DNA from 4 places in the Paenibacillus sp. FSL E2-0151 genome. Region 3 is predicted to be linked to each of the others. Evidence: riboswitches for the same ligand, from Rfam matches in the RefSeq annotation. Region 3 holds a riboswitch; each other region holds the start of a gene.
What was found. A riboswitch is a leader RNA that binds a small molecule or an ion and turns the genes downstream of it on or off. The one in region 3 is predicted to bind thiamine pyrophosphate.
Positions count from the first base shown of each region.

Region 1 (6,155 bases), 2.6 Mb from region 3:
TGAAGCGTTAAACTTCAAAACGCTCTGCATCGCTAAGTCGAAACTTATGCAAGGCCTGGTCTTTGACCAAGAGCTAAAAGCCTTAATGCAGAAAGACGTAACTCAATCCATACAACAGATCGCTGAGCTGCAAGCAATCTACGCAAGAGCTCCTTTCCAAGCACCCGTTCCAAATAATCCGACACCTATAACACATTAAGGGGAACTCAGATGAATACCGATTATTTAGATCCGATTAATTCATTGAATATGCCGGAAATGGCAGATATGACTTTTGCCATGGACTTCCTTCTTCGTGCCAAGGAGGGTGTACGTAATTTGTCCATCGCCCTGACGGAAACGGCTTCACCGGATGTAAGAGCCCTGCTGCATACTCATCTTAAGCAGGGGATTGCAATGCACCAAGAAATCTCGGAGCTCATGATGCGCAAAAAATGGTTTCATCCTTATGAGTTGAACGAACAGTACCAACTCGATCAGCTTTCGGCGAAAAATACGGTGATGATCGGGCAGATGAATCTGTTCCCGGGTGATACGTCACGTAAAGGGATGTTTGATCGGACCCCAGATGAACATATTGGAGGACATAAAGCATGAAGGCGGTAACGTATCAAGGGGTTAAAAATGTCGTGGTCAAAGAGGTGCCGGATGCGAAGATTGTGAAACCGGACGATATGATCGTAAAGATCACCAGTACCGCCATTTGCGGTTCTGACCTTCATCTTATTCACGGGATGATCCCTAACCTTCAGGAAAACTATGTCATCGGGCATGAGCCGATGGGGATCGTAGAAGAAGTAGGTCCTGGCGTGACCAAGGTAAAAAAAGGTGACCGTGTGATCATTCCGTTTAACATCGCATGCGGAGAATGCTTTTTTTGCAAAAATCAGCTGGAAAGCCAATGTGACAATTCAAACGAACACGGGGATATGGGCGCATATTTCGGCTACTCCGGAACGACCGGCGGATATCCCGGCGGGCAAGCCGAATATTTACGGGTCCCATTTGCCAATTTTACCCACTTTAAGATCCCTGAAAACTGCGAACAACCGGACGAAAAGCTAAGCTTGATCGCCGATGCCATGACGACGGCATTCTGGAGCGTAGATAACGCCGGCGTTAAGAATGGTGATACAGTCATCGTGCTCGGCTGCGGTCCGGTCGGACTCCTGGCCCAGAAGTTCTGCTGGCTGAAAGGAGCTAAGCGGGTCATAGCCGTCGACTATGTCGATTACCGCTTAAAGCATGCAAAGCGAACAAACAATGTGGAAATCGTAAACTTCGAACAGGATAAGAATATTGGGAACACTCTCAAGGAAATGACCAAAGGCGGCGCCGATGTCGTGATTGATGCGGTAGGAATGGACGGCAAGATGAGCGATCTTGAATTTCTAGCCAGCGGTATGAAACTGCAAGGCGGCACCATGAGTGCATTTATCATTGCATCTCAGGCTGTCCGCAAAGGTGGCACCATTCAAGTCACTGGTGTATACGGCGGACGTTATAACGGATTCCCGCTCGGTGACATCATGCAGCGAAACGTGAATATCCGTTCCGGACAAGCTCCGGTCATTCACTACATGCCATACATGTACGAGTTGGTTACGTCTGGCAAAGTGGACCCTGGGGACATTGTTACGCACGTCATTCCGCTCAGCGAGGCCAAGCGGGGCTATGAAGTGTTCGATACAAAAACGGACGATTGCATTAAAGTCATCTTAAAGCCTTAAATATGAATTGATACATGGGAGGACAATCTGAATGGATTCCACATACGCTTTGCATGAGATGCTCGAGGTGCATGAAATAGCTGCGTTCAAGACGGTTTGCATGACAAAATCCAAGACCATGCAAGCTCTGGTAACCGACCCGGAGCTCAAGCAAATTTTGCAACAAGATGCGACATTATCACAACAGCAGCTTCAGGAGCTCGGTGGAGTGCTGTCTAAAGCGACTGTATAGGAGATAAAAAAATGAACCCAATATTAGAACACATGACTGGTCTTAATACGCTGACCGATGACGTGATCGCAATGGATTTTTTGATGAACGCCAAGAGCGGTGTCAGAAACTACGCCATGGCTGTGACCGAATGTGCCACCCCCGAAATCAAACAAATTTTGATGAAACAGCTCGATGAAGCCATAGACTCTCATGAAAAGATATCAAATTACATGGTGCAGCATGGCTTATACCACCCTTACCATATTGCAGAGCAAATTCAGCTCGATCTGAAAAATATTCAGACTGCTATGAACATTCCGTCCTGACACCCTTTTTGATTTTAGCTAGAGACTTCAGTGAACAAAATGTTCCTGTGTCAAGAATTTCAACAATAAAAAAGGCGGATACACTCCGCCCTTTTTTTGGCATCGTCACGAAACACGCATATACAAGCGTTCCTTTACTTAAATCTACTTATTTTTCATCCTGAGACTGTTTATGGACGCTGCTCGCTAATTGAATTAACTATTAGTGAACTCAAGGCTCCAACCTCCATGACATCTCCCAAAAATCAAGCTCAAAGCGACTGCACATCACGAAAATATCTTCCATCCGTTGGTACGTTCCCTCGCTACAGCCTTCTAATAGCTTATCCGTTAACGTCACTAGGGATTGATTGTTGCTGTTGTATTCAGAGGAAGCATATCCTGTGATCCACTCTCCATAAAAAGGATGATCAGCTGCACCTGGCTTTTGAGCAAGGACTTGACCAATCTCCGCATAGCTCCATGAGCAGGCCAGAATGGATACAAGTACTTCTGCTATGCCACCCGCATGGGAAATAGAGAGCATATAGTTAGTATAGGCTGCATTTTTCAGTGCAGGTTTTACCTGGAACACATGATCCTCTGTAATTCCTAATCGCTCCATATAAGAACGATGAATTTTCATTTCACCATTCAGGATGTTATCTACGTTTTTACTAAAAAACTGCATCAATTTGGGGTCGTGCGACTTGACGATACCTAGTGCAAATACACGGGCATAATCGAACAGGTACAAGTAGTCTTGCAGCAAATAATAACGAAATTGTTCAACCGGTAAGGAACCATCTCCGATTCCTTTAACAAAGGGATGCTCGAGACATTCCTTCCACACGGGCTGTGCTGCCTGATATAGTCTCTCTGAAATAGTCAACATGTGTTCCTCCAATTCATAATGTACGTATTAAAAACAAAAAAACGAAACATCCATAGGATGTTTCGCAGACAAATACACTAAAACAAGGGGGTTCGCATGAGCTACCCAAGTACAGTGTTTCATCGTTGCATCCCTACGTTGGCATTATCCAAGTCAGGTAAGGTCGGTTTAACACCCTCTCAGCCGGTTAAGGCTCCCTCGCAAACGGTTGTATGTAGTTGATTACTTTCTTATTCCCATAAAAGAAAAAATAACATCCATTTAGTATATCAAGGGCTGTTAAATATAGTCAAGGCAGATTGTATCGCCCCTCATCACCTTTGGTGACGTATGTAAACGATGAAAACCATCACAACAATGGTTGAGTTTTAGCCACTGTTATGATGTTTTCTATTCTTGCAACTACTGCCGATGGTTTAATGTCCGAGTTTGTTCTTTCCGACAAAAGTGAGTATTCCGTACTGGGAAGTGTTTCTCCAGCTCTCATTGGTCGTATCATTCCACTTGGCTACGCTCTGCTTACCTCCGCCCTGGTTGTCGTTAATTTGAAGCTCGAAACCGAGAACATTTCCTGTTTTGGGCGTCAGTGAATGTAACTGGATTCGGGCTTCTACGAGATATCCTTTATTTGTTTTCTTCACAGCACTTACAAGGCGTCCAGGTGAGGCACCCCCTGCAAAGGTTCCTACATTGTCTGCACTGATTCTGAACTGGGCATCATCATATTGAAAATACGGTGTGCGCTGGTGATTCTCGTCCAGGAAAATCTCAACCGAATCCTGATCCCATGGGTTGATGCTATCTGTGATGATGTTTGGATCAGTGACGTCGATCAGCAGGTATAGATATTCACCTGACCACATTGCGCGAGCCACTGCCTCTGCACCTTCGCTTTGGTTCAACCGGTTTACTTCAATCGGTGCAGCCTTATTCCATGATGTGTCTTTCTTCCCATCAATCTGAACAATCCCTTGTACAGCTTGTGCAGATTTGGGCATAGGGGCAAGCTGAATCACGCCGTATTTGCTTGTATCCTGTTCCTGAGATTGTGTTCGATCATTCCAGTACAGTGGATTATAAGGTTGTGTCCCACTTGAACCGCCATCAGTCACACGGATATCCAATCCGGCTTCATATTCTGATCCGACTTGGATACCACCCCACGGAATGGACAATTCAACCTGATATCCGGCTTTGGTCTCGCGTACACGATATGAACGCTTCTCCACGCCCTCAGCTTTGCCCGACCGCTTAATGATTACATGTCGGTCATCTACTTCATATGAAGTGGTCTTGCCATTATTGAGATCAACAAAGATATCTACTTTGTCATTCACATCTGCCTTCGCATCCTGAACATCCACGAGGATATACAGGTTACTATGATCCCATAAGGTGCGGAAACTGGCTGATCCCGCAGAGTCACCCTTCAGTGGAGTAGACACCGCTTTGTTCCAGAGCGGATCTTGTGACTGTTTTTTGATATCCGGTTTACCCGAAAGTGAGACGGCTCTCTGTGTCAACACAGGCAAGCTGGATTCATCCACAAGTCCCCAGTATGCTTTTTTGGCCTTAAGGGCTGAATCAAACAGCATAGCCTGGTTGTTGTAAGACTTCTCATCTTGGAGTCCCCATAAGGTAACTGAAGAAATGTGGTCTTTGTGTTTTTTGTACAAATCCAACAGTTCCTTATATCGATACGCCTGCTTTACTGCAACTTCATCGGACATCTCTTCACCAAATGGAATTCCGCTATCCACATCCAGTTCCGTGATCTGAATATCCAATCCAAGTTCGGCGAACATGCTGATCGTTTTTTCAATTTCCTTGATGGGCGGGGATTCCAGGTTATAGTGGGATTGCAAACCCACACCATCGATGAGCCCTTTCTCTTTCAGTCGTTTGACCAACTGATACATATGCTCTCTTTTCTCAGGGATTTCCGTGAAGTATTCGTTGTAATATAATTTGGCATTCGGATCGGCTGCACGAGCGAATTCATAGGTTTTCTCAATATAATCCGGACCAATTAGTTCATAAAAGGGACTTTTACGTAAACCGTTGGCATCACCATTGCTATCCGCAATCGCCTCGTTTACCACATCCCAGGCATAGATCTTACCTTTGTATCGGGTCATGACGGTTTCAACGTAATCCTGAATCCGGGCAAGTAGTAATTCTCGACTCGCAGGGTTACCCTGAGGATCCTTGAACATCCACTCTGCTGCATCAATATGCCACAACAACGCATGTGCGCGTACGCCCATACCATGCTCCTCGGCGAACTGAACATATTGATCGGCTGCCTCGAACTCATAAACACCTTCGGAAGGAGACATGTACTTCGGTTTCATCTCATAGGTTGCGGTCAAGCTGTTAAAGTGCTTTGTGAGCAGTTGTCCGTATGCGCCTTCCAACTGCCAGCGATACACCGCTGCACCAATGGGGAAATCATCTTGATACAGGTCCTTCAGAGACAGAATACCTTCTTCAATCTCCAGTTGCTCGGCCAGAGTAAATGATACATCATCCACATAGAACGATAACGTATCTACGCTATCTTCAGAGATGTAGGGTGTTTCGATGAACAAATTCAATTCAGTGGGATCATCGCTATACTGAAATTTTCCGGTGATCTTGTGCCATGTATTCCATTCTGTTTTGGCAATTTTCACGCTACCGATTGGGTTCCAGCTTTCGGAAGTTGTTTTTTTATATGTGGTGAGCTGTAGTGTTTGATCCGTGGTGGGCTCCTGAGTAAGTCTTACATATGCCGCAATTTCGTACTCTTGGTTACGCTTAAGCAGATCCTTCATGGATAACATCGGTCCATGATAGGAACGCTCACGGTTGGCGACCAGCATGCTGGACTGACCTTCGTGTGCTTCCTGCTGTGTCACTGTCAGCCTTTCGCTACCGACACGTGGAGTCCATCCCTGAAGTGTACCGTCTTCAAAGTTTGTGCTCAAATGACCTCCCTCCACTTCCGTAACTGCTTTGGCTGCATGTGA
Region 1 covers NZ_CP150308.1:3,701,146-3,707,300, reverse strand. Annotated here, with positions in the region: gene MHI55_RS16735 (spore gernimation protein GerQ) at 1-199, shown strand, start outside; gene MHI55_RS16730 (spore coat protein) at 211-597, shown strand; gene MHI55_RS16725 (zinc-dependent alcohol dehydrogenase) at 594-1,730, shown strand; gene MHI55_RS16720 (hypothetical protein) at 1,762-1,962, shown strand; gene MHI55_RS16715 (spore coat protein) at 1,974-2,270, shown strand; gene tenA (thiaminase II) at 2,482-3,144, opposite strand; TPP riboswitch at 3,257-3,354, opposite strand; gene MHI55_RS16705 (endo-1,4-beta-xylanase) at 3,561-6,155, opposite strand, start outside.
Region 1: it holds a riboswitch for thiamine pyrophosphate, as region 3 does, so the genes downstream of both, tenA (thiaminase II) here and MHI55_RS05015 (ECF transporter S component) in region 3, are expected to answer to the same signal.

Region 2 (6,155 bases), 540 kb from region 3:
TGCCCTTGTCTTCGCCAGTAAACTGCTGCCCGGAACAGAAGAATCCACACCCAGCATTTTGATTGCCTCAGGTGGGGTTGGCGGTGCCATTCTGCCTTTGACTACGGGATGGAGTCTTGATCATCTGGCGGTTAATCAGTCTGCATGGATGCTTGCCATCTTTGCAGTTGGCCTACTTGTCATTAGCGTGATCACGTATCAATGGCAGAACAAACATATGGTGAATTCTGCGACTTAACAGTTCTGTGTTGATCCAGTCCTGAGGATTAGAAATACCTATTAAAGAAATTGTAATGTCTACTGTCATGACCTGACGGTGGGCATTTTTTTGTAGTGTTACTCTGTTCTAACGAACCTAGCACACGCTATTCCCCTCCATTTCTGCATATTTGAAATCTAACGAATCCTAGAGACGTTATTATAGATAATTAGCTTCAATTAAATGCCTTGTTGGAGGTTTTTTGCATAATAACGCCGCTGAGATTCGTTAGATTTTTCATTCCCTAAAAACAGGCCTAATAAGGTGTTCTTGATTCGTTAGCGCTGTAATATGGCGGCAGTGCCCTATCTTTGCCTCTCTCATCACCTTTCATTAAAGGTGAGAATAATATCTATTCATTTGCACAAGATTGCCCAGGAAATACTTAGGGCCAGCCGAATCACACACTTTTGTTAACGACAGGCATTACGGGCCCGTTATCCTTGATGAATTTACCGAATACATATCGCACGAGTGGTCCCAGAATGATTAACTGATATGGAAGCGCCAGGCTGAAGTTGCGAGCGATCGTCTGAAGATAGGTACGGAATATGGAACCCCCACTTAATTGGTCTGCAAGATACGCTGAAATCATTCCATACATGGACATGATCAGAACCATGCCAATCACCATGAAAAATGACATGACGAGCACACCCAAAATCTTGTTGGACTTGTCAAAGGGCAAGGAGAATGCAATCTTTCTCGCCACAGGGCCAACAATGAAAGACTCCACCAGAAACGCGATGACAAAACATAATATGAATTGAAGCAGTATCTCAAGCGGGGACATCTTGCCGAGTAACCCACTGTGCCATAGATTGAAGAACATCATGACCAAGACCATTCCTGTACACATCATTAATCCGAAAATAATTTGTTCCTTCTTGCTGGTTGGCAATTCTCTCATCCTCTCTGTTTACCTTCGTAATTATAGAGATGACCAAACCCTCCGCATAAGTGAACATTCTGTGAACAATTATGATTTTTCCAATTTAAAATTGGATTTGACAACCATGTAGTACAGCTCTATGATATCCCTTAAAATGGTAGAAACATTCACTACATAAGGAGGTTTTTGATTGTGAGTTTTCAAAAACGCATTGACCACGTCGGCATTGCCGTGCGTGATCTGGAGACCACGCTGCGTTTCTATACGGAGATTGTTGGTCTTGAATTGAAAGACCGCGTAACCCATACTAACGGCGTCATTCAGCTCGCCTTTCTCGGCTTCAATGGAAGTAACGAGACTGAGATTGAGCTAATTCAAGGATACAGCGACAACCTGCCTTCTGAAGGTACGGTGCACCATTTTGCGATCCACGTGGATGATCTTGATTCTGAGTACAAACGCATTCAAGCCACCGAAGCCGAATTTATCGACGGAGAGATTATCACACTGCCTAACGGTTACCGCTATTTCTTCATCTATGGACCTGAAAAGGAATGGATTGAGTTCTTCCAGCGCTAAGAATTGGAGCTGATTTCATGAACATTTTAATTACTGGCGCAGCCGGAAAAATTGGACGTGACTTGTCCCAACACTTGTCAGAAGCATTTCGCCTGCGACTAACGGATTTAAATATCGACAGACTGCATACGTATCAAGGGACCAGCCATGAGATCATGACACTGGATGTGACAGACCCCGAAGCCTGTCAGCGTGCTTGCGAAGGCATGGATGTGGTTGTACATCTGGCTGGAGATCCTTCTCCGAATGCCGAATTTTATGAATCGTTGTTGGACATCAATATCAAAGGTACATTTAATGTATTCCGTGCAGCTAAAGACCAAAGTGTACGAAGAGTCATTCTTGCAAGCAGTGCACAGACGATTGAGGGGTATCCCATTGATGCTCAAGTCTATCCGGACATGCCAACACGTCCACGGAATTTGTACGGGGTTAGCAAATGTTTTGGAGAATCGCTCGCTTCCTATTTTGCGTATACCGAAGGTTTACAAAGTGTTGCGGTACGTATAGGTGCATATGATGATTTTCAACCGGACGGACCCGTGCTGGAGGCAAGGGATATGAGCGCGTACATTAGTCCGGCTGACTTGTGTGATTTGATGTTCAAAGCAATTACAACTACCGATCTTGAACCCTTCACCATACTGCATGGGATCTCGAATAATCGGTTTAAACGATTAAATCTGGAAACCACTCAGAAACAGGTAGGTTATGACCCAAAATCCGATGCTTTTGCACTCAGTCAGATTGCCTTATATGATTCCCCACGATAATTATTGAAAATAACACATCCAAACAGGCTCTTATACATATGTATAACGGCCTGTTTGATAAGTTCATACGTGTCCCCATCCAGTTCCTGACTGGACACGTTCCACCTGCTGGCCTATAATTACACCTAGTAATGCCCGTAACTTCATAGTTTCCCAGGGGAGTCGGAATTGGCCGGCTGAGAGTGTATCCCACCAAGATACTAACCCTTAGACCTGATCTGGATCATGCCAGCGTAGGAATCGGAGTATATCGAAATGGCACAGCCCTATGGCTGAACGCCACCTCTCTAACGCCTGCACGCGTCCCGGAATACGGGACGCTTTTTTAATGTTCTTTTATATAGCCAGAGAGCTAAAAAAGTGACGTTATCCAGATCTCAACTGGTATAAATCTGTCGATTTATGCAAGATGATTGGATATGAAGCCAAGGAGTACCCCGTGCCAATCGGCCGGACATACCGAAGGAGAGACCACAGATGAAATGGCGTAAAACGATGGGATTGTTGCTCTTGTGCGTGCTTATGGTGACTGTAGCCGCATGTGGTGGCAAAGAAGCTGCCCCAGCTGGGCAGAACGGCAACACAAATACGGAAAGCAGCAACGAAGGTGACACTGCCGCCCTGAAAGATATTAAAGTGGTGCTCGACTGGACACCAAATACGAATCATACCGGCCTGTATGCAGCTGTAGATCAAGGTTTTTATAAGGCCGAAGGCTTGAACGTGGAGATTGTACAACCAGGTGCCGGTGGCGCAGATACAATGGTTGCCTCGAATGAAGTGCCTTTTGGCGTAAGTTATCAGGAGAGTGTAACTCAAGCCCGCACACAGGGTGTTCCATTGGTCTCCATCGCAGCAGTTATTCAGCATAATACATCTGGTTTCGCTGCTCCGGCGGATCGGAATATCAAGTCACCGAAAGATTTTGAAGGTAAAACCTATGGCGGTTGGGGTTCCCCAGTCGAAGAAGCCGTGATGCAATCCATTATGGAAGGCGACGGAGCCGATGTATCCAAAGTGAAAAACATTAATATGGGTGACGCCGACTTTTTCACCGCAGTAAAACGGGACATTGATTTTGCATGGATTTTCTACGCCTGGACAGGTATTGAAGCCGAACTGCGCGGAGAACCGATCGACATGTTATATGTGAAGGATTATTCAGATGCACTGGATTACTACACGCCTGTACTAGTAACAAACGAGCAGACGATCCAAAACGACCCTGAGTTGGTGAAAGCATTCCTGAAAGCCACCTCCGAAGGGTATCAATACGCAATTGATCATCCGGAAGACGCAGCAAACATTCTGATCAAGGCCGTACCGGATCTGGATAAAGACTTGGTACTGGCAAGCCAGAAATGGCTTAGTCCAAAGTACACAGATGACGCCCCGCGTTGGGGTGAGCAAAAGCAGGAAGTGTGGCAGAACTACACCGACTGGATGTTTAGTAAAAAACTGCTGGATGAACAGATCGATGTGAGCAAGGCATATACGAACGAGTTTTTACCCCAATAAAATTTCTCATATAAAACGAACTTAATATTTACATGAGGACGGAGAGGACAGAAATAACGTGAAAAAGCGAAGCGGTCGCCTTTATCACCGGATTTTCCCTTTAGAGAAAGGGAATCAAAAATCTGGGGATAACAGCGATTGGAAGGTTATTCTGTCATCGAAGTGGCAAGTGTAACAGTCATTAGTTCATTTTATATATCACGAAAGGAGCCGTGATCTCTCATGGCAAGCACACTACTTAGCATTCAGGTTATTCCCAAAACGCCAAATGGCGAGAACTCTTATCCTTACGTAGATCGCGCCATTGAAGTTATTCAGCAATCCGGCCTGAAATATCAGGTGAACGCACTCGACACCACGATGGAGGGGGAACTGGAGGAACTGCTGGAGGTTGTCCGTAAAATGCACGAGGTACTCGTGGAGGCTGGCAGCCCAAGCATCATCTCCCAGATCAAAATCGCCCATAGCCCTACTGGCTTCAGCATGGATACCCTGACGGAGAAGTATCGCTAATGCATGCCTATTTCAAGAGTGTATGGCCGCCCATTGTGGCGGTTATTCTCTTTATAGCGATATGGCAGGGAGCCGTCTCCCTCTTCCATATTGAGAAATGGATGCTGCCTGCACCGTCCGACATCGCCCGCGAAGCCGCAACCCAGGCCGAGCGGCTTGGCATGCACGCTTCCGCAACCATTCAGTTAACGCTGATTGGATTCGCGGCTGGCACAGCGGTCGGATTACTGATAGCGATGGTGCTGCATTTGGTCCCTTTTCTCAAGTCAGCCCTGTACCCTTTACTTATTCTTAGTCAAAATATCCCAACCATCGCGCTCGCGCCGCTCCTGTTAATCTGGTTTGGATTCGGGCTGTTGCCCAAGCTGATTACGATCATCCTCGTCTGCTTCTTCCCTGTTGCAGTGGCGGCGATGGATGGCTTGACCCGTACTGACGCGGCGATGATGAACTATATGCGCATGGCTGGTGCGAAACGTCATCAGATCTTCTGGAAGCTGGAGCTTCCCCATGCGCTGCCATCCGTGTTCTCCGGTGTCAAAATCGCCGCTACCTATAGCGTGATGGGCGCCATCATCGCCGAATGGATTGGTGCAGACAAGGGTATTGGTTATTATATGATGTTGCAAAAGTCGGCTTATCGTACGGACCGCCTATTCGTGGCGATCATGATTATTGTCGCGCTCAGCTTGCTGCTCTTCCTGTTCATTGCCCTGCTGGAGAAGCTGCTCGTGCGCTGGCGGCCACAAAAGCGGTAGTAAAGAAGTAATCTGTATATTAGGAAGTGATGACCATATGAATCTGCAACAGGATGAACAAGTCCAGCCTGGACGAGGAGCAAGTGTAATGGAGCCAACGCACGGTGAAAAGTTTAACTCGGCTACGCCTGATCGATCTGCCAACACGACTCCTGCTCCGGTTCCACCTGCACTGGACGTTGTTAATGTTCATGCATCATTCCGTGAACGGCGTAGCAAGCTACCGGTTCTGAACGACCTGTCCCTGACTGTGGAGCAAGGCGAGTTTGTTGCTATCGTTGGACCTTCTGGCTGTGGCAAGAGCACCCTGTTCCATATCATCGGCGGTCTGCTTAAGCCACAGGAAGGCCAAGTGCTTATGAACGGTCAGAATGTAACGGGACAGCGTGGCAAGATTAGTTATATGCCGCAACAACCCGCTCTTTTCCCTTGGCGTACCATTGAAGACAATGTACTGCTTGCTGGTGAAGTAGCTTCAAGTGCTCCCCCTCGGGCCGAAGCACTTGAGGAAGCTCGTAAGTGGTTAAGCAGCGTGGGTCTTGCCGGGTTTGAGCAGGCCTATCCTCATATGCTGTCGGGCGGAATGCAGCAGCGTGCTGCTTTTCTGCGCGCCCTGCTCAGTCCGCAGGAGCTGATGCTACTGGACGAACCCTTCAGCGCACTGGATGCACTGACACGTAGCGACATGCAGCGCTGGCTACTTGATATCTGGGAACAGAACCGCCGCTCGGTGCTGTTCATCACCCATAATATCGAAGAAGCATTACTGCTAGCGGATCGGGTCTATGTATTATCCAACCGACCTGCAACAGTGTTGCACGAGGTACATGTTCCTTTTGATCGCCCAAGACGAGAAGAAATTA
Region 2 covers NZ_CP150308.1:539,329-545,483, reverse strand. Annotated here, with positions in the region: gene MHI55_RS02695 (MFS transporter) at 1-238, shown strand, start outside; gene MHI55_RS02690 (hypothetical protein) at 660-1,169, opposite strand; gene MHI55_RS02685 (VOC family protein) at 1,344-1,730, shown strand; gene MHI55_RS02680 (NAD(P)-dependent oxidoreductase) at 1,748-2,503, shown strand; TPP riboswitch at 2,649-2,761, shown strand; gene MHI55_RS02675 (ABC transporter substrate-binding protein) at 2,981-4,021, shown strand; gene MHI55_RS02670 (thiamine-binding protein) at 4,244-4,534, shown strand; gene MHI55_RS02665 (ABC transporter permease) at 4,534-5,292, shown strand; gene MHI55_RS02660 (ABC transporter ATP-binding protein) at 5,330-6,155, shown strand, end outside.
Region 2: it holds a riboswitch for thiamine pyrophosphate, as region 3 does, so the genes downstream of both, MHI55_RS02675 (ABC transporter substrate-binding protein) here and MHI55_RS05015 (ECF transporter S component) in region 3, are expected to answer to the same signal.

Region 3 (6,155 bases):
ATTCCAGACTCGTGGGGCAATGGAGACCCCATACCAGCCTTTCCACTTTGCAACAATAACAGCCTTATCTGTTAGCGCTTTCTCACTAGACCAAGTTGTAGAACTATCTGGAACCAGATACAACTTGCTGCCTGATTGGAGTGTGAAGCTTTGGGGAGCTGTTTCCGTCATGCTTCTGCTCTCCTTCAGTGCATACCAACTTGGCAGCCAAAAGTCTCCATGATCGGTTGACTTAAGCTGCACCCACTCACCTCGAACTGTGGCCAACGTATACTTTTCGTTTTTTGTTGTATAGTATTCAATCCCCAGCTGGTCAGCAGCCACCCTGCCGTCCCTTCTGTTTTTGAACAGAGGGATGTCATTAATAAGCGTAACGGTGTCTCCTTGTTTGTGAGCTAACTTTGCAGTTAAGACTTGGGAACTTGCCCCCAATGCTTGTGGCGTTGTAGCCGAAGCTTGTCCTTCAAGGGCGACCATTTTGGAATCCAGCAGCATCCAGCCCGTCAACAGCACAGCTGATAATCCAGTCATGGTAATCCATTTGTACCCCGTTCTCTGCCAGTCAGGACCCGTCTTCACTCTCGTTCATCCCCATTCATTAGAAGTTATTTCCAATAGAGACGCAGTAAAAAGGAAAAAGTTACCGTTTACCTCAATATATTTCTATCTATCTGCCCGTATTACCTTACATCCACCATCGTAGCATGATAAGGAAAGGTAACCCCGATGTAATAAGCAGCCGTTAAGGTGAGCATATAATAAAATACAAACCACAGATCAGCTCGCGAATAGCCAATCTGAATGTAATACGTTCGGCTCGCGCCATCTGTGAACCCTTTCGCTTCCATCGCTACCGCCATTCGCTGTGCACGACGAATGCTCTGTGCCAGCAGCGGAATAGCGTAACGCTTGAGTGTACCATACACATTCCAGCGAGAGCCGCGTTGCTGTGTTCCACGAATACGAATCGCATAACGGAGCGTCTGGAATTCATCCAGCAAAATGGGGATCATGCGCATCGCGGCCAGAAAGCTATAGGCATATTTTGCAGGAAGCTTCCATTGCTGCATCAGGGAATAAAACAGCCGTACTGGTTTTGTCGTAAGACCAAAAAGCAACCCAGCCGCGGCCATAGTCAGCGAGCGAAAACCCAAGTGCAGACCGCGATAGAAACTCTCTTCGGTTATATGGATCAATCCCCAGTTATACCATGTGGTCTCGCCCTTACCAAACATCATCATACCTGTAGACGTGGAGATAAAAACCAGAATGAATGGTGATGCGTACAGTATCAATCTGTACCACGGATGACCTGTCCAGCACAGTAATAACATCATCGCCACCGCAACGTTGGCCATTACATTCAGATTGTGAATGAGGATAACGATGACAAACATCATCGTCAGAATGATCATCTTTAATCCCGGATTGACGTTATGAAGCCAGGTTTCACGGTGAGGAAACGACAGTTGCATCAGTTAACCTCCCCTCATCTACCGTCCAGATTCGGGTGCAATATCTTTTTACAATTTCACGATCATGGGTAACCATAACAATAGCTGTTCCCTCTCTCCGCAATTGCTCCAGTTGTGCTAACATGGCAAACGTATTGCGGGCATCCTGTCCAAAAGTAGGTTCATCCAACAGCAGTATTCGCTGCTCTCTCACCAGTGCAGAGGCAACGCTCAAGCGTCGTTTCTGCCCCATCGATAATTGGTAGGGATGGCGCTCGGACAGGTCGATTAATCCAAATTGATTCAACATATGATCAGTCCTGACAAGTCTTTCTTCCGTTGTCAGCCTGCCCCCTAGCAATGAGAATTCCACTTCTTCCGCGACGGTGTTGGTCACAAATTGAAACTCCGGGTTCTGAAATACAAACGCGATTTGATCTGCAAGCTGCTCCGTTTTGCCAGAAGGCTGACCGTCCACCTCATAATGACCTGTTGTTTTCAGGATATTCATCAGAGATAACAACAATGAACTCTTGCCAGCTCCATTAGTTCCGACAATACCAATCCAATCCCCATGCCATACTTTGGCCTGTTCTAACTGAATGAAGGGTGTTTTCCCACGCCATCCGGTGAACTGCTGCAAGTCCAGTGCAGGCTGATAGCCGGGTGATACAGGCGATAAGGGTGAGACGTGAGATATGGGGGATATACCCGGTGTATCGGATAAGCCAGACGATTGCTGTGCTTCCAAACTTGAGATGCCGTGATCCACACACACTTGAAGCTCTCCAGAAGTACTTCCCTCTTCTTCCTTAGCTGCCTGCTCGTGCTCATCCCACACACCCGGATACCAGATTCCATAAGCCTTCAGCTTGCCCCGTTCATCTGTAAATACCTGCTGTGCTAGCCCATCCGCCACAATCTTTCCTTCAGGTGATAACACAATGATGCGGTCGACCATATCCACAATCTTGTTTATTTTGTGTTCAACGATGATGATCGTTTTGTCACTGGCGATCCGTTTGACGGTATCCCATACCTGGGAAGTCCCCTCATCATCCAGCAGTGCAGTGGGTTCATCCAAAAACAATACCTCCGGGTCCATGGCAAGCATCGAAGCAATCGCAAGACGCTGCTTCATCCCCTGAGACATGGACTGGATCAATACACGATTCTGTTCAAAGGATAACCCCACTTGTTTCAGATAATATTCAATCAGAGCAGGCATCTCTTCACGCGGAATATTTCGGTTTTCCAGAACAAATGCGATCTCTTCATCCGTAAAGGACATACAGAACTGGGTATCCGGATCTTGAAAGACCACTCCTGCTTTGGCGGGAACCTGAATATCATCACATTTCATCGGAATCTCAACCGAACGTGGTATCAGACCGCTCAAAATTTGCAATAACGTCGATTTACCGGAGCCACTTGGACCAAGCAGAAGCACTTTCTCTCCTTGACGCACAGAAAGAGACAAGCCTTGAAATACCAAGGCTTTCTCTCCCGGGAACTTGCATCTTAGATTGGTGACACTTACCGCTTGCGAATTCCCTTCCCCGTTCATCTAATCCAGCGCCTCATAATCTTGTTTGGATACCGGTCTGAGCGAACGCGTTACACCGGTTAGTTCCAATGCTTTGGCAAGATAATAAGCGAACACTCCAGCAATCAGAATACTTCCAATGAAGCGGAATCCGATAAATAGCGTATAATTCCACGCCGAGAGTGAATCAATATACCCGTATTGGTAATCCAGCAAAAGCGAAGCCGCTGCAGCTCCTATGGCTGCAAGACAGGTGACAAACAGATTGGTTTTGCGATACAAAAATGCGGCGAAGAATATCTCAGCTCCCAATCCTTGCAACAGGCCATACACCAGTGTGGACATGCCCCATTCACTACCCAAGAAAGCACTTACCGTTGAAGCCGCAACTTCGGCAAGAATAGCCACGCCTGGTTTACGAATGATAACAAAAGCAAACGTGCCCGCCATAAACCACATGCCGTAGATCATCTGCTCCGCATGAACACCAAATGGTTTCATCAAGTCATATGTAGGTCCCCATATCTTGTATATCACCCCAAACACTACTGCGATCACGATGGTTACCAGAATATCCGTTAGTTTCAATCGCTTGTTGCCTGCTGTTGTTGCCATGTTCTCTACGTCCTTCCTTTGTTCCCTGTGAGGGTTATCAAAATAAACGAAAAAGCCTCCCCGGTTCCGGGCAGGCCTCACGCACAGTGGACAATCTTCACAATGATGTATTGGATGGATGTCGAAAATACGGAATATCAACCAGCCCCCCTCCGTCATGGCAGATACACCACCACAGTTCAAAGAGGTCTGTTGTTCATCCACGTTCATTCCCACAATTCACCCTTACATATCGCAAATCCATGTTCTCTACGCTGGCATTACCCAGATCAGATGTACGGTCAGCGGCACAAGGCCACTCTCTCAGCCCAACTTCATTGAGCTCCCGGTTCACTTATTTCATTGCTTCTAATGTACATCAGATGGGTATTTGTGGCAATCCCTAGAAAAATCATCATGCTTCATTTGGGGTAATAGGGGAAATAATCTGATGGTTCACTTTCCATAATATGAAACATTTAGGTTATGTGGTCCGTCTTAAACATTAGAAGGGAGATTGATAGTGATGAAAGATTACAATTCTATTTGGCAGCTTAAAACATGGAAAATGGTCCTTGCCGCTTCGATACTCACCGCAGGCACGGCACCTGCCTTACTCTCATCCACTGTGGCGGAAGCCGCAGCAACTAAACCTAAACCGACAGCTTATATTAACAATGTTCAAGCTCAATATGATGTTGTCATACGGCAGGGTATTACGTACGTGGCATTGACGGAGCTTCAATTCCTCGGCAACTATACGTTTGGTTACAATAACAAAACAAAAGAGATCAGCATTAGCACAGGCAGCGATAAGTATGTCCTTACACCTAACAGCAAAACAATGAAGAAAAACGGTCAGAATGCGACATTATCCTCAGCGCCGATTCTGGTGAATGGTAAAGCGATGCTTCCGCTCCGTGCCATCGGTGAAGCTTTTGGTGCCAAGGTGCAGTGGAACCAGAAGGCCAAGGAAGCCTATATTTACACTACCGATGCTACGATTGTAAAAGAATATAACAGTTCCGATCTGACTGTGACGCGTGAAGCCGCACTGCATCTGCCACGCTTCTCTGAACTGGGACAAGCACGTCTGGACATTCGCAATCCTTTGGGTCCGGTGGATTCATCCATTGAATACATCTTTGAGCAAGGTAAAAAAGATCGTTTTTTCGTTGTTGAGGATAACGATCTGATCAGTTATTATATCCTTAAAAATGGAAGTGCACTGTTACAATGGCAGGCTAACATCAGCAAAAATGCCGGAACCATCGGTGACCTGTTCTTTATTAAAAACAAAGCCGTTGCTGAAGCAGGGACTCGTCCTTCCGTAACAGGTCAAACACTCGTATCATTCAAGTACTCTCGCATGCTTGAAGAAACCTCTTACGAGATCATGAACAAATTGGGCTCTATTGATACCGGTTCTGTTGTCCCCGAGAAAGGCAAAGTCATCGTTGAAGTTCCGGGAGAGAAATAGTCTGAGCATCCTCTATAAGACATTGCTCAGCAGAAATTATCACATCTGCATTACAAAGAGCGCCCTCAAAGTCATTGTGGCAATGACCTTGGGACGCTCTTTTTGGCGTTATATTTTAACTTCAAATCACAAGTGGAGCTTAACTTTTACCAACTCCAGCGATTCAATCTCCTGTTTAATATTGCGTATTGCCGGATTGACTGGTCTTACCTGAAGCAAATCCCTTGAATAGGGTTGGCACTTTGGAATAACGGGTATTCGTAATTTTCCCTTGTGATGTGCTGCTGTCTGTACGCATAATCGAATCTTTCACATTGGAAATGTTGGAGTTATCCAGCGTCATGTTAACTGCAAAGGAAGTTCCACCATTTTGGCGAACCAGTTTGCCAATATCATCTGCACGGAAATTTTTGATGTTAATTGTTCCAGCTGCATTCATCTGGAACACTTTATCATAAGCCTTATACGCTGCCCCACCGGTAATGTTAACCGTTCCGGCAGACTTCAATGTCAGTGCATCCTCGCCCACGTCCTGCCAGACCACATTCGATATATTACAGTTGCCATAACAGTGAACACCATCAGCAGCTGGTGATCCAATGTTTACGTTTTTGAGCGTGGCCCCTGCCTCCAGACGGAAGACTGGCTTCTGATTTTCTGCTTGAGATCCGTCGCCCAGTGTGGAAGGATTGGCTACAAATGTTTTACCTTGGCCGTCATAGGTCGTGCCCTTTGGAACCACAATGGTTGAATTTACAACCGTAGGCGCAGCCGCAGCCGGAACTGCACCAAATATAGAAGCAACCAAACCAGCGGACAGTAACAACGTCAACATTTTTTTCATAACTTTATTCCTCCCTTATTCTCTCGTTTTTTGGTAGTGTACAGCCTGGGCTTGTACTGGAAGATCTTCAGAGGTGCACCTCTGTCCGATCTACAACCTAATCTTACCAAATAAGGGAGGTAACTAGAATAATCATTAGATCAGATATATCATGACATCGTACAATCCCTGTCATATCGGCATTTTTTGCATGCTAGGTCTCTCAAGCAATATGCTCATATCAACCTCTGGTATGCT
Region 3 covers NZ_CP150308.1:1,081,191-1,087,345, reverse strand. Annotated here, with positions in the region: gene MHI55_RS05030 (PQQ-binding-like beta-propeller repeat protein) at 1-579, opposite strand, end outside; gene MHI55_RS05025 (energy-coupling factor transporter transmembrane component T) at 681-1,475, opposite strand; gene MHI55_RS05020 (ABC transporter ATP-binding protein) at 1,450-3,021, opposite strand; gene MHI55_RS05015 (ECF transporter S component) at 3,022-3,615, opposite strand; TPP riboswitch at 3,845-3,955, opposite strand; gene MHI55_RS05010 (copper amine oxidase N-terminal domain-containing protein) at 4,121-5,074, shown strand; gene MHI55_RS05005 (pectate lyase) at 5,250-5,918, opposite strand.

Region 4 (6,155 bases), 280 kb from region 3:
GACGACATTTTACTCCCTCCTGCAACTTACGCCGTATTCACTTCCAGAAAAGGACCGATGGCAGAGGTTGTTGGCGAAGCCTGGGGAGCCGTGTGGGCCTGGGATAAACAAAGTGATCGTACGTTCACCGGGGATTTTGAATTATATGATGAACGCAGCCTGAATCCCGAAAGTGTACAAGTGGATATATACATCGCTGTTCGCCAAAGTAGATAAAACCAACACGATACCACCTCAGACAGAATCAAAGTTTCATCGCATCTTTCTTCATAATCAAGCAAGCTGCCGGGTTCGCTCGGCAGTTTTTTTGTTATATCCGGAACTACATTATCCCCTAAACAACCCGACCATGGTACCAAGTTAGTTAGCATGCTTTGCATCATTTAACCAGATAATATGCCTCATATGCGGGTACCATTGACTTCCTTAAAATTGGGACTATTCACATAACAACCGATTCGATCCTCCCATATCAAACCTTTAATATTAGGTCCTTTACTCCTGAATTTCCCTAAAAACGTTTACATCTCCTTAAAACCGGGTAAAATCACTACAATCCAATTGGAATTACGCTTTAAACTCTTTTATTTCGTCTAACAAGTCACATGTACCTATATGCGCACCTGGCATGGTAACCAGTCGAAATACATAATTCAAAAAAACGCATCAAAGGAGGAACCAAGATGATCCGCATGCCTATTCAGCAAATGATCCCGTACCATCACCAATATCCGCGCAACACGGCGACCACTGCTCCTAAAAAGGAGAATGAGAACACTCAAGGTCTATCCTTTCATGAAATTCTGCAACAAAAAATGGCGAAGAAAAATGCTTCTCCTTCCCTTAGATAAAAATGGACACCGGACCGACCCTAGTCGAGTCAGGTTATCAACCGTCTTTCCGCAGCTTGGCGGAAGGGCGGTTATTGGCGTTGAGCAATAAACGACTGTACAGTTCTCAGGCATGTTTCTATAATGGTTTAAATATCTAAAAGATCCATGACATATACGAACTGTAAAAGGGGACTTAGCACATGATCACCATTGGTTGTTTTCACGCTCATTATTCCAACATCGCCTTAATTGAAGAGACGCTTGCTCCTTATGAAGTTGAATTGGTCCATTACGTCGATCCAGGTCTGGACCGTCTTAAACATGACGCTGACTTTTCCGAGGTTGTCGTTCGCGAGAAGGTAGCCCAGACGCTCCAATGGATCGCTGAGTGTCATGCCGATGCCATTCTGGTCACGTGTACCCTGTTTGCGACAGTACTGGAGCAGGAAGCCACACAGGTCCCTGTGCCTGTGATCGGCATAGATGATCCGTTATTGCAGGAGATGCGGCGAGTAGCAGGAGATTACATAATCGCATTCACCAACCCGGCAACCATTGAAGGAACGATGGCGCGGGTGAATCAGACATTACAGCAAGAGGATGAGAATGGGCAACTACACGTTGCCAAGACATCTCAGACGGAAGCGGTGTGCATCCCTGGGACATTTGAGTTGATTATGCGTGGAGATCAGCAAGGGTATCTCGAAGCGGTACGAGAAGGCTTACAGCAGATTGCTGAGCAGTACCCGGGTAAAGCGGTAGTGGCGGCCCAACTGTCTATGGCTCCCGCTGCTGCACAGGTTACAATAGATCGCGGTGTTCCAATCCATAGCCCGCTGGCATTGCTTGCGGTGTATTTGGAGAAGAATTTGGGCCTGGCTCGACAGTAGAGGCTGATTTGGAGTGAAGTATTACAATCACTAAAAACATGTGAAAACTACTATATTGACTCCTTTTGCAAAATAAAAATGCTCTCGAACAAGAGCATTTCAAATGGTATAATCACTTTGTACAGCCAATTTGTGGTGGGAAATAGGCTTGCCTCCAGTGGGAGGTGATCCTATGAACTTCTCTTTTAACGACGTAATCGTGTTCGCGATGTTAATTATTGCGCTCCTGACATACATCGATCGTAAAAAGAAGTGACCCGCCACAGGTTGACGGCCTGACGGGTCACTTCATCTGAACTTGCTGCACTCGGAGGAATACCCACCGCAAATGCTGTGCAGGAGTAGCCATTGGCCTGGCTACTCTTATTGGTGTTTACTTACATTCATTTTATTAAACATCTGCTAGACAATCAACCATAATGCTGATAAAAAGTATCAGGACGCTGATCAATAAGATGAAGAAGACGACATGATAGCAGTATTCTCACCTTCAAACGATGTCAGATTGCCCAGCTTTCGCTGTACCGGCGCCTAGGAACGTGTCCGATATTCCTCGGCCTTTTCCTGCATCCCGGCAGCTACAGCCTCATTCTCGGATAATCCTTTATCAGCGGCAAAGGCACGAATGTCCTGCGTGATGCGCATGCTACAGAACTTTGGTCCGCACATGGAGCAGAAATGAGCTTCTTTGGCCCCTTCTGCCGGCAGTGTCTCATCATGGTAGGACAGCGCACGTTCCGGGTCCAGCGACAGGTTGAACTGGTCACGCCAGCGGAATTCGAAGCGCGCTTTGGACAATGCATCATCGCGGCGCTGGGCACGTGGATGGCCTTTTGCCAGATCGGCGGCATGAGCTGCGATCTTGTAGGCGATAACCCCTTCCCGCACATCATCCTTGTTGGGCAGGCCCAAATGTTCTTTTGGCGTAACATAACAGAGCATGGACGTGCCGAACCAACCAATCATGGCTGCCCCAATGGCGGATGTGATGTGATCATATCCTGGCGCAATGTCGGTCGTTAGCGGCCCAAGTGTGTAGAACGGTGCTTCTTTACAGATCTCCATCTGCAAGTCCACATTCTCTTTGATCTTGTGCATCGGCACATGCCCCGGACCTTCGATCATCACCTGCACATCATGCTTCCATGCGATCTGCGTCAGTTCCCCGAGCGTGGCCAGTTCCGCCATCTGAGCTTCGTCATTGGCATCGTAGATACTGCCTGGACGAAGTCCATCTCCCAGCGAAAACGCCACATCATACCTTTTCATAATCTCGCAGATTTCTTCAAAATGGGTGTACAAAAAATTCTCTTGATGATGCGCCAGACACCATGCTGCCATAATGGAACCGCCCCGAGACACAATGCCTGTCATTCGCTTGGCGGTCATCGGGATATAACGCAGCAGTACACCTGCATGAATCGTAAAGTAGTCCACGCCCTGCTCTGCCTGCTCTATGAGTGTGTCACGGTACAACTCCCAAGTCAGCGCTTCCGCTTCGCCATTCACCTTCTCCAGCGCCTGATACAGCGGTACCGTACCAATCGGCACAGGTGAATTACGGATGATCCATTCCCGGGTGGTATGAATGTTTTTGCCTGTGGACAGATCCATCACCGTATCCGATCCCCATCGTACCGCCCAAGTCATCTTCTCGACCTCTTCCTCAATGGAGGAAGATACGGCAGAGTTACCTATGTTGGCATTGATCTTCACATGAAAATGACGACCGATCAACATCGGCTCACTCTCCGGGTGATTGATGTTGGATGGCAGAATGGCCCGTCCACTTGCCAATTCCTGCCTCACAAATTCCGGTTCCACGCCTTCACGAATGGCGGCGAATTCCATCTCTGCCGTAATGACTCCCTGTCTCGCGTAGTGCATCTGAGTCACACAGCGTCCTGTCTGTGCTCGCAGCGGTTTGCCTCGTAATCCGGGGTACTCTTCAGCGCCAGCTCTCTTCCCTCCGGGCTTCAGTCCGTTATCCTCCGGTTTAACTGTACGGCCTTGGTAAGCTTCGACATCGCCACGCTCTGTGATCCAGCGAGTGCGCAGGGCTGGCAGACCTGCACGGATATCCGCATGAAATTCGGGATCGGTCATGGGGCCGCTCGTATCGTAGACACGCAGCGGTTCGTTATGCTCCACCCCTTGGGGAGTATTCGTGTCATGAAGGGCTATCTCACGCTCCGGTACAGCAATGTCCGGCCGTGAGCCCTGAATGTAGACTTTGCGGCTACCGGGAAAGGGCTGAACCCGTCCGGCCGCTCCTGTTTCTTTTTCCACCTGCTGATCGTTATGTCCCTGTTCCGTCGCTTGTTGTCCCGTTTGATTTCCTGTACTCATGTTCGCTTGTCTCCTCCTCAGTGTTCGTCGCTTGTTTGGTTGGTTTCATCGTTAGCTCGCTTACGTACCTGTCCCAAATCATGCGCAATGCAGAGAAGAAAGAGCGATCCTACACCAGACCAGGGGAGACACTTTTCATGTACAGTTAACAACAGACGGAGGCTGCCACAGATCATCGATCTATAAGACTTCCCTCCTCATCCAAGCCCACTTCCGCAGGTTATCGAAAAAGAGGCCCATAAAATCCGCGCTATATCGCCCGTTCCCTGTATATAAAAAAGCCGGTCCCCGAAGGAACCGACTTTTATGTCCATCACCAATAATGCACCTTTATGCAGCTCCTTAACGGAGCCCTACAAGGGTCACATCATGTGGTGGTTGTGGTCATATCGCCGATTACTTCCCTACGCTGGTATGATCCAGATCAGGTGCAAAGGGTCCGGAATCTCATGCGATTCCGTCTCAGTCCGGACAATTCGGACTCCCCCAGTAACGTTAATAAGTTGCGGCTTACATAAGCCGCCGTTCATATTCAATGAAGCTGGCCCCGTTGAGCCGTCCATTACAGAGTAGCGCAACCGGAACATAAAAACAACCTTTATATTCCAAATGATCAAACTCTATTGGAGAAAAAACTTACCTCAACATCAGGATAACATGAGCCCCATTTGCGTAGCAGCATCCTTCAACACAGGTGCGTATTCATGCAATGTCTCCTGCGAAAGTCGGCTGACAGGTCCTGAGACCGAGAGGGCAGCTGCAATATTGCCTCTGCGATCCATAATCGGTACAGATACCGCGGCAGCTCCCGGCTCACGTTCCTCGTAACTTGTGGCATATCCGTTATCCCGGATATCTCCCATCTGCGCTAAATACACCGCGGGATCAATAAACACCGGCCATTCCGGCCCGTTCATCAGTTCTTCACGATCCTCGTCCGTGGCAAACGCCATCAGGACTTTGCTGGAAGCCCCCACAGACAGCGGGAGTCTAACACCAACGGGAGCAACTCGGCGGATCGCCTGATCACTTTGCACAGCCTGAATCCGAATCCGTTCACTGCCGTCACGCAGGTACAGACTCACGGTCTCCCCCAATCGATCTCTCAGTCGCTCCATCGCAGGCAGCAGCAGAATAGCGGGATCATCACTGCGGGACATATGAGCTGACAGCTCCCAGATTCGGATGCCAAGTCGGTACTTCTCTGTTGCTGCATCGCGGATCACGAACCCTCGATCCTCCAGCGTAGCCATCAAACGGTGCACTGTACTTTTGTGCAGGCCAATCTGGCTGGCAATTTCGGTGAGTCCCAGATCACTGCGTGTGGTAAAACATAATAATATATCCAGCGCCCGTTCCACAGCCCGGACGGTTAACTTGCGATCTTCCATGGCATAATGCCCTCCTCATGTTTCATCACATGAAACTTGGTTACATAAATTATATGAGAAACGGTCTCATCTGTAAACCAAAAAGAGCCAAAATCAAAATAGGCCAACGTGTAAATTTTTCCTTTTTATAAGACTTAATCCCCTGTAATTTACACACTAAGGTAATGTTACCCATATATCTTAAGAACTATATAACAATTGCGTAACAAATGCCCTCAATCAATTGACTTTGACTATATTGGAACATACGATAAAGATATATTACATTAAGATATCGCTCTGAAGCAGGCTCTGAAATCGACGCAATTCTCTTTACATGTCGTTGTTATCTTCAACTGAACTTCAAAGGAGGGGCATTCATGTATCAATCATCCCAGAGCGAAGCCCCGCTGCAAACAAAAGTGTCCGATCTGCCCTCTTCCCTATCACCGAGGCTGATTCGGTTCAAACATATTATCGTAGCGTTGCTGCTCTCCGTTGTATTTTTTCTACTGTTTTGTTTTATTGCACTGCATGGTTATATCGCATGGGTATTATCCAATCCAACGGTAGCGCCAGTCTTCTCCAATCCGATGCAAGCCAAGAACATGAAGTATGAAGATATCACGTTCCCGGCAGCAGATGGCAGCCGGACGATGCAGGGATGGTATATACCTGCTGACAATGCTGCAAGCAAAACGATTATTTTCAGT
Region 4 covers NZ_CP150308.1:796,733-802,887, reverse strand. Annotated here, with positions in the region: gene MHI55_RS03845 (zinc ribbon domain-containing protein) at 1-216, shown strand, start outside; gene MHI55_RS03840 (hypothetical protein) at 684-851, shown strand; gene MHI55_RS03835 (hypothetical protein) at 1,034-1,723, shown strand; gene thiC (phosphomethylpyrimidine synthase ThiC) at 2,255-4,072, opposite strand; TPP riboswitch at 4,457-4,570, opposite strand; gene MHI55_RS03825 (IclR family transcriptional regulator) at 4,720-5,463, opposite strand; gene MHI55_RS03820 (alpha/beta hydrolase) at 5,823-6,155, shown strand, end outside.
Region 4: it holds a riboswitch for thiamine pyrophosphate, as region 3 does, so the genes downstream of both, thiC (phosphomethylpyrimidine synthase ThiC) here and MHI55_RS05015 (ECF transporter S component) in region 3, are expected to answer to the same signal.